DNA from 2 places in the Paenibacillus sp. JDR-2 genome. Region 1 is predicted to be linked to the other one. Evidence: a T-box and tRNA genes for the amino acid it is inferred to sense, from the RefSeq annotation. Region 1 holds a T-box; the other holds one or more tRNA genes.
The links. The T-box of region 1 lies ahead of metG (methionine--tRNA ligase). A T-box ahead of a tRNA ligase gene usually reads a tRNA of that ligase, here a tRNA-Met.

Region 1 (3,412 bases):
TTTTGCGCTTCCCTTCCCAATTTTCAACCACAATCATTCCTTCGTCCCCATGTTCCCTACGCCAGCCGAACAGGAAATCCTCCCGCTTGTAATAAGGCTCGACAGGACGTTTCCACATGCGTTTTGCCGTTTCTTCGTGTAGCGGATAGAGCACGAGCTTGACAAAAGATCTTGCCTTTGCGAGCGCTGCCGCATGTACCAGCTGCTGGTCCGACACATCCTGGAACGTGTCATAATACACGAGCGTTCCCTTGCGAGTGTCCAGCTCTTCTACGTGACCAAATGGTACCGTCCGGTTACCTCGATCCATCGACATCCCCCTTTGTCTACAGTTGCAAGATAGTATTGGTTTATTGATTCTTTTTCATTTCATGCTGCTTCGCTAACAGATTTGATTCTTCCTCAATCCGGCTAACGTCAATCCGTTCAAACAAGATTTTCAAATTCCTGATTTTGCGGTTGGCGGGAACGGAAGTAAACGTCCAACCCGGTTGGTCAAGCGTCAGGAATTTTCTTATTTCTTCGCAGGCAAACGGAATAAACGGATTTAATAATCGAGACAGATTGGCGATGATCTGAACGGATGCATGAAGCGTATTCCCGCATGCCGCTTTATCTTCTTTGATCTGGAGCCAAGGCTTCCGTTCGTCGAAATACTTATTGGCCCGGCGCACAGAAGCGAATATATGCTCAATAGCTTCTTTCAGATGCCCTTCTTCTATTAATGCTCCGCTTCTAGTATAACAGTCGTCGATCGTCTGCTTCCATTCATCGTTTAGATTACCCTCCGGGATAAGTCCTTCAAACGATTTATCGATAAAAGACAACGTTCGATTGACTAAATTCCCGAATGCGCCAAGCAATTCTCCGTTATGGCTATGAATGAATTCCCGCCAAGAAAAGTCCGTATCCCGGTTCTCTGGACCGTTGGCAATCAGAAAGTAACGAATGGAATCCGGCTGATAGCGACTTAGAATGTCCGGTACCCAGACTGCCCAGTTGTTGCTCGTGGAGAACTTCTTTCCTTCCAAGGTCATGTATTCGCAGGAGATAATCCGGTCGGGAAGATGCAGACCGCGGGCGCCCAACAATAATGCCGGCCAAATAACCGTATGAAAAGGTACATTGTCTTTGCCGTGCACGTAATAAGCCGTTAACTGATGCTTGCCCTCTTGCCAAAATAATTCCCAGCTGCCACCCGTTTCCGCGGCCCACTGCTTGCTTGCCGACAAATAACCGCTGACGGCTTCAATCCAGACATAGATTTTTTTATCCTCGAAGCCTTTTACGGGAACATCTACTCCCCAGGTTAAATCCCTCGTAACCGCACGGTCTTTCAGCCCTTCTCTCAAATATCTTTTCGTTATTTGGACCGCGTTGTCTTTCCAGCCGTCAGCATGGTCTACATACTCCGACAGGACATCCTGGAAGAGGGAAAGCGAAATATAATAATGCTCGGTAGGACGTTCAACCGGGGGATTGCCGCAAATCTTGCAGGTCTTATCCGTCAGGTCGGCTGGATCCAATAAAGTTGAGCAATAATCGCATTGATCTCCCCTCGCCCGGTTTCCGCAAACCGGGCAAGTCCCTTCAACGTAACGGTCTGGCAAAAATCTCCGGTCCGTCTCGCAGTAGGTTTGCTGGATCGTTTTCTTGTACAGATACCCGTTCTCCAATAAGCTTATAAACAGCTCTTTTACAACCTTATGGTGAAACTCCTGGTCCGTGCGCGTATACAGATTGTACGTAAATCCCAGCTTCTGAAAGCAATCCGTAAATTCCTGATGATAACGGTCAGCTATATCCCCCGGCGATACGCCTTCTTGCAGCGCTTGTACAGCAACCGGCGTGCCATGGCAGTCACTGCCCGAAACATACAAAACGGGATTGCCTTTTGCCCGAAAATAGCGGGCCAGCACATCACCCGGCAGCAAACTCGCGAGCCGCCCCAGATGCAGCGATCCATTCGCATAAGGCCATGCGCCGCCGATAAAAATAGGGTTCATGATATTCCCTCCTACTTAAAGTTTTAAAAATTGAAAAACAAAAAAACTCCCATCCCGAAGGGACGAGAGTTATCCTCACGTGTTACCACCCAATTTTATTAATGCCTCGCGGCATTAACCTCTTCAAGTACGACGCAGCCGCGTTTATACTCTAGCACGATAACGGGTGCGGGTTCCGGCGCAGTCTACAACCACTTGGGGTTCGGTGCGCAGCTCAGAGGCCATGTTCCCATCCTTATTCTTTACCCCTTCTCAGCAAACCGGGGCTCTCTGTACAAGACATCACGATGGTACTCTTCTCTTCGTTGCCATTAATCTGAATATTCAAGTTATTCGAATTATATTGGATATATTTACCTCTGTCAATAATACCCCTTAAGCTAGTCTGGTATTGTCACTGTTGTTACGGTATGGTAAGTTAATGCAGCTACCCCAACTATGATGAACCGCCAAGAAAGGATGACTCTCATGTTCAAGCTGCTCAGTAGAAGCATTCGCGACTTCCGCGCAGCGTATCCGCAGCTATTATTATTTGAATATTTATTTATGCTGGTAACCAGCGTTATCATTATCCCCATTATTACGTTAATTTTCAGCCGTATCCTGACCGTTATTGGGTCCGGTTCGCTTATGAACGATGATATCGTTCAGCTCGGCTTAAGCTGGCAGAGTATGGTTGGACTTACCGTCATTGCGCTTGTCGCTTCTTTTGCGATATTTATCGAGCTGTGCGTTCTTATTATCCTGGTTCAACAACGCTATTTCGGCAAACGGATCGCCATCATGGACGCCCTGTTTACCGCGCTTCGGCAGACGCCAAGCCTATTAGGCTTTGGTACCGTACAGCTGCTTGTCTTGCTGCTCGTGCTGATCCCGTTCGTCGACTCGCCGATGTCGGAATCATTCTACGCGCTGTTTAATCTTCCGATTGTACTGGAGCGCAGCGTCATGAACCTGTCCGTCGCGATGTCCGTTGTCTACTTGCTTATCTTGGTTGCAGCCGTCTATTTGGTGCTTCGATGGGTTTTCGTGCTGCATTATATCGTCCTTGAAGGGCATACCATCAGCCGCGCTATCCGGAGCAGTCTCGATCTGACAAGAGGCAAGCATTTCAAGGTGCTCACCTCTTTATTTTTAATAAATGCGCTTGTTATTGGTACAGGCTTTGCGACGCTTTCGTCGGTTTCCTTCCTGCCTCATTGGCTTAATCACAATGTGCTGAAGGCGTTCTCCGATCATTATTCCTTGACGCTGTCCACCATTTTTACGTACATGCTGACGCTGGCGATCATGCCTCTCAACATAATCGTGCTGACCCGGTTATTCTACGTGCTCAAACGGGAAAATGGGCAGTATTTACAGGATAATTTGAAGCTGTATCGCAGCACTCTCGGACGATTTGAAGA
Region 2 (3,412 bases), 800 kb from region 1:
GGAGGCTTTTTTTTGCTTATTCATTTTCTTCCGGCTGCTCAGGCAGTTTCCAATCAATCTCCGTATAACCAAGGCTCCGCAAATACTCGTTCACTCTCGAGAACGGACGGCTGCCAAAAAAACCTTTCCTTGCCGCCAACGGGCTTGGATGCGCCGATGAGATAACCGGATGCTTACCAGTATCTATAAAGGCAGCTTTATCCTGGGCATGCTTGCCCCATAAAATAAAGACAACCGGTTCTTCCCGTTCATTCAGCTTGCGGATAATCCGGTCGGTGAACCGTTCCCAGCCCAGCTTCTGATGCGAATTGGGCTGCCCCTCTTCAACGGTCAAGACGGTATTGAGAAGCAATACCCCTTGCTTGGCCCACGACGCAAGAGAGCCATGCTGCGGAATCGGACAGCCGATATCCTGCTGCAGCTCTTTATAGATATTTCTCAAAGAAGGCGGTATAGCAATCCCCTCTTGTACCGAGAAGCTAAGCCCATGCGCCTGACCCGGGCCATGATAAGGATCCTGTCCGATAATGACAACTCTCGTCTGCTCATAAGGCGTAAACGAAAGCGCATTAAAAACATGCTCGGCCTTCGGGTATACGGTCTTTGTTTCATAAAGCTCACCAAGCTGCTCTTCCATCTGCTTGAAGTAAGGCTCGTCCATCTCACTGTGCAGCAGCTCTGCCCAGTCATTGTTCAGCTGAAAATCCATCTGTCTTCTCCCTTATTTCCGTCCGAAATCCGCGCGGATTTCTCCCCATTCTTCCGTATTCCATTTCACGACTTTATTGCCGTACGTATTATTGCGCAGCCAATCCAGCGCCCAATCGGCCAGCTCCCAAATCTGCTTGGTCGATGCGTTTCTTACGAGACTGGAAGCAATCTTCTTGTTCCTAAGCCAGCTCAACGCCGTTCTTGAGTCGCTGTAGACCGTTTGGTTACTTCCCTTTTTCTTGAGATAATCTAGTGCATGAACGACCGCAATAAACTCTCCAAGATTATTGGTCCCATTCGGAATAGGACCCACATAGAACAAGATATCGCCTGTTTGCGTATCCACGCCTTTATATTCTACCGGCCCCGGATTGCCCCGTGTGCCAACATCAACCGAGATGCTGTCATAATCAATCTCTTGTTCCTCTGCTGCCGCTGCAGCCGGCTTGGAGGCGTAAAAGGCAGGTTTCTTCTTTGCCGGCGAAGCGGCGGACGTTGCCGCCCCTTTCCCTTGGCCCCAATGGTTCTTCCAGCCTTCCTTGTACGCGGCCTCCGCCTTATCTTTGGATTCAAAAGATTTATATTTCGCTTCCGGATATCCGTTCACCTGAGCCTGACATTCCGGCCAACTCTTGTACACGCCCGGCTGCTTGCCGACCCAGACGACATAATGTTTGCTTCCCGCCATCCATGAACCACCTTTTCTTTCAACATTGTCTTCCTATTGTAATGGATTCGGGGATAATCATCCATACTCAAGCATACTCAAACTTAAGTAAAAACCCCTTTCAAGACCACGAGGTCAATCGAAAGGGGTTTATCTTATAATTCCTATGTAGTTCTGAAAAATGGTGCCGAGGACGGGAATCGAACCCGTACGGTGGTCACCCACCGCAGGATTTTAAGTCCTGTGCGTCTGCCAGTTCCGCCACCCCGGCATTTTGTCTTGATGCTTCAAATGGTGGGCCCTGAGGGACTCGAACCCACGACCAATCGGTTATGAGCCGACCGCTCTAACCAACTGAGCTAAGGGCCCTCGATAAACGTCAGAATCACGTTTCAGTCGAGTGGTTGGTTGCGGGGGCAGGATTTGAACCTGCGGCCTTCGGGTTATGAGCCCGACGAGCTACCGAGCTGCTCCACCCCGCGATATCCATTTGTTAAAGTCATCAAATTGAAATGGCGACATGAATTAATATACTATACTCCTATATGCAGAGTCAAGCATTTATTTCTCATCGAGGAAAAAAAATGAACTTTTTTTATTTGAACTTATCGCTGTGCCCTTCACAACATATGCTTAAACAAGAAAGCGTACGCCATAACGCCCTTTTCTCGACCGGAAAACCTCGATCTCCTGCGGGCATTCGTAGCCATACACCCACCAGTCATTTTCCATTCTTCTTACAAGACAGCCAGCCTGAAATTTGGTTTCGTATAACCGTACCCAATATATCCATTTCATAACGGATCCCTCCTCGCGATATATAATGCCCAAATTCGGTTAAATCAAGCAAATCGGGTATAATCAAAATACGAGCGGCAGCGCCGTCTTCAGGAGGAGCAGCATACGTTTCGCAAGTGAAAAATATGTACAGGATAAAGATAACCCGTAACTTTCTTATATTCGAATAAAGGAGCTGATGAGTATGCTTTACGGCATTGCGGTATTCCCTTCAAAAGCTGTACAGGACTTCGCCAACAGCTGGCGTATTCGACATGATCCGCATTATTCGATTATTCCGCCGCATATGACGGTCCGGGAAAAAGAAGAGCTCTCCGATGCGCAATTACCTACTATTACCGAGCATCTGGAAGCCATTGCTTCACAAACAAAGCCGTTTCAAGTCCGGTTCAACCGCGTTTCTTCCTTTTATCCAGCAAGTCATGTGCTTTATTTGGCGCTGGAGGACCCAACACCGATGATCCGGCTCCACGAAGCCGTCTGCAGCGGTCCGCTTCATGTTCCGTCACCAAACTTCGTCTACACCCCGCATGTGACGATTGGGCAAAATATGCCGCCTGATGAGCTCCACGATCTTTACGGCAATCTCCGGATGTCGTCCGTCGACCTGGCTGCAATGATTGACCAGCTGCATCTTCTGCGCAAGACGGCAAGCGGAGTATGGCATATTGATAAGAGCTTTGACCTCCAAGGATAAGGTTAGGAGTATGAATGCTCCGTTGCCTTTTGGTTATAAGAACAAAAAAAGCGGCTGGGCCAGAGCTAATCTGGGCACAGCCGCTTTTCTATATTAAATTTTAACCTGCCGGTACGGCTTCTACGGCCGTGTCGTCAAGCGGTCTCACGATTGGACCGCCGCCACCAACGCCTTCGCCGGTACCGCCGTTCGGATTCGTTTTAAGCTTCTCGAGGACGGCATTTCCTTTGGTCTCCCATTCCTGGAGCGCTTCCTTCGCCGATATATCCCCTTTGATGACCTTCTGGAACAATTCATAACCCGGAGATTGCGCTTCCCAGATGCCCGGTTTCTCGCGCTGCAGCTTCTCCGTATCGGTAGATTGCGGAGGAATCGGCTTCAGCGTCGTGAACGCATTGATGTTGTAGTTCATTCCGTCTTTTGGTTTCAAGAATTCTTTGCGCGCAACCAGCTCATACGAGCTGCGCGATTTCAGCTCCGCCCAATCCTTGCTGTTAGTAAACTGCACGAAATCCCAAGCGTCGTCAGGGTTTTGCGCT

Region 2: it has a tRNA-Met gene. The T-box ahead of metG (methionine--tRNA ligase) is inferred to sense a tRNA for this amino acid. The anticodon was not compared.

Annotation. Positions count from the first base shown of each region.
Region 1 is NC_012914.1:3,594,939-3,598,350, reverse strand. It holds gene PJDR2_RS15865 (hypothetical protein) at 1-310, opposite strand, end outside; gene metG (methionine--tRNA ligase) at 351-2,006, opposite strand; T-box leader at 2,062-2,321, opposite strand; gene PJDR2_RS15855 (glycerophosphodiester phosphodiesterase) at 2,475-3,412, shown strand, end outside.
Region 2 is NC_012914.1:4,389,977-4,393,388, forward strand. It holds gene PJDR2_RS19385 (uracil-DNA glycosylase) at 17-709, opposite strand; gene rnhA (ribonuclease H) at 722-1,399, opposite strand; tRNA gene PJDR2_RS19395 (tRNA-Leu) at 1,561-1,649, opposite strand; tRNA gene PJDR2_RS19400 (tRNA-Ile) at 1,671-1,747, opposite strand; tRNA gene PJDR2_RS19405 (tRNA-Met) at 1,784-1,860, opposite strand; gene PJDR2_RS33250 (hypothetical protein) at 2,012-2,176, opposite strand; gene PJDR2_RS19410 (YjcG family protein) at 2,361-2,873, shown strand; gene PJDR2_RS19415 (ABC transporter substrate-binding protein) at 2,974-3,412, opposite strand, start outside.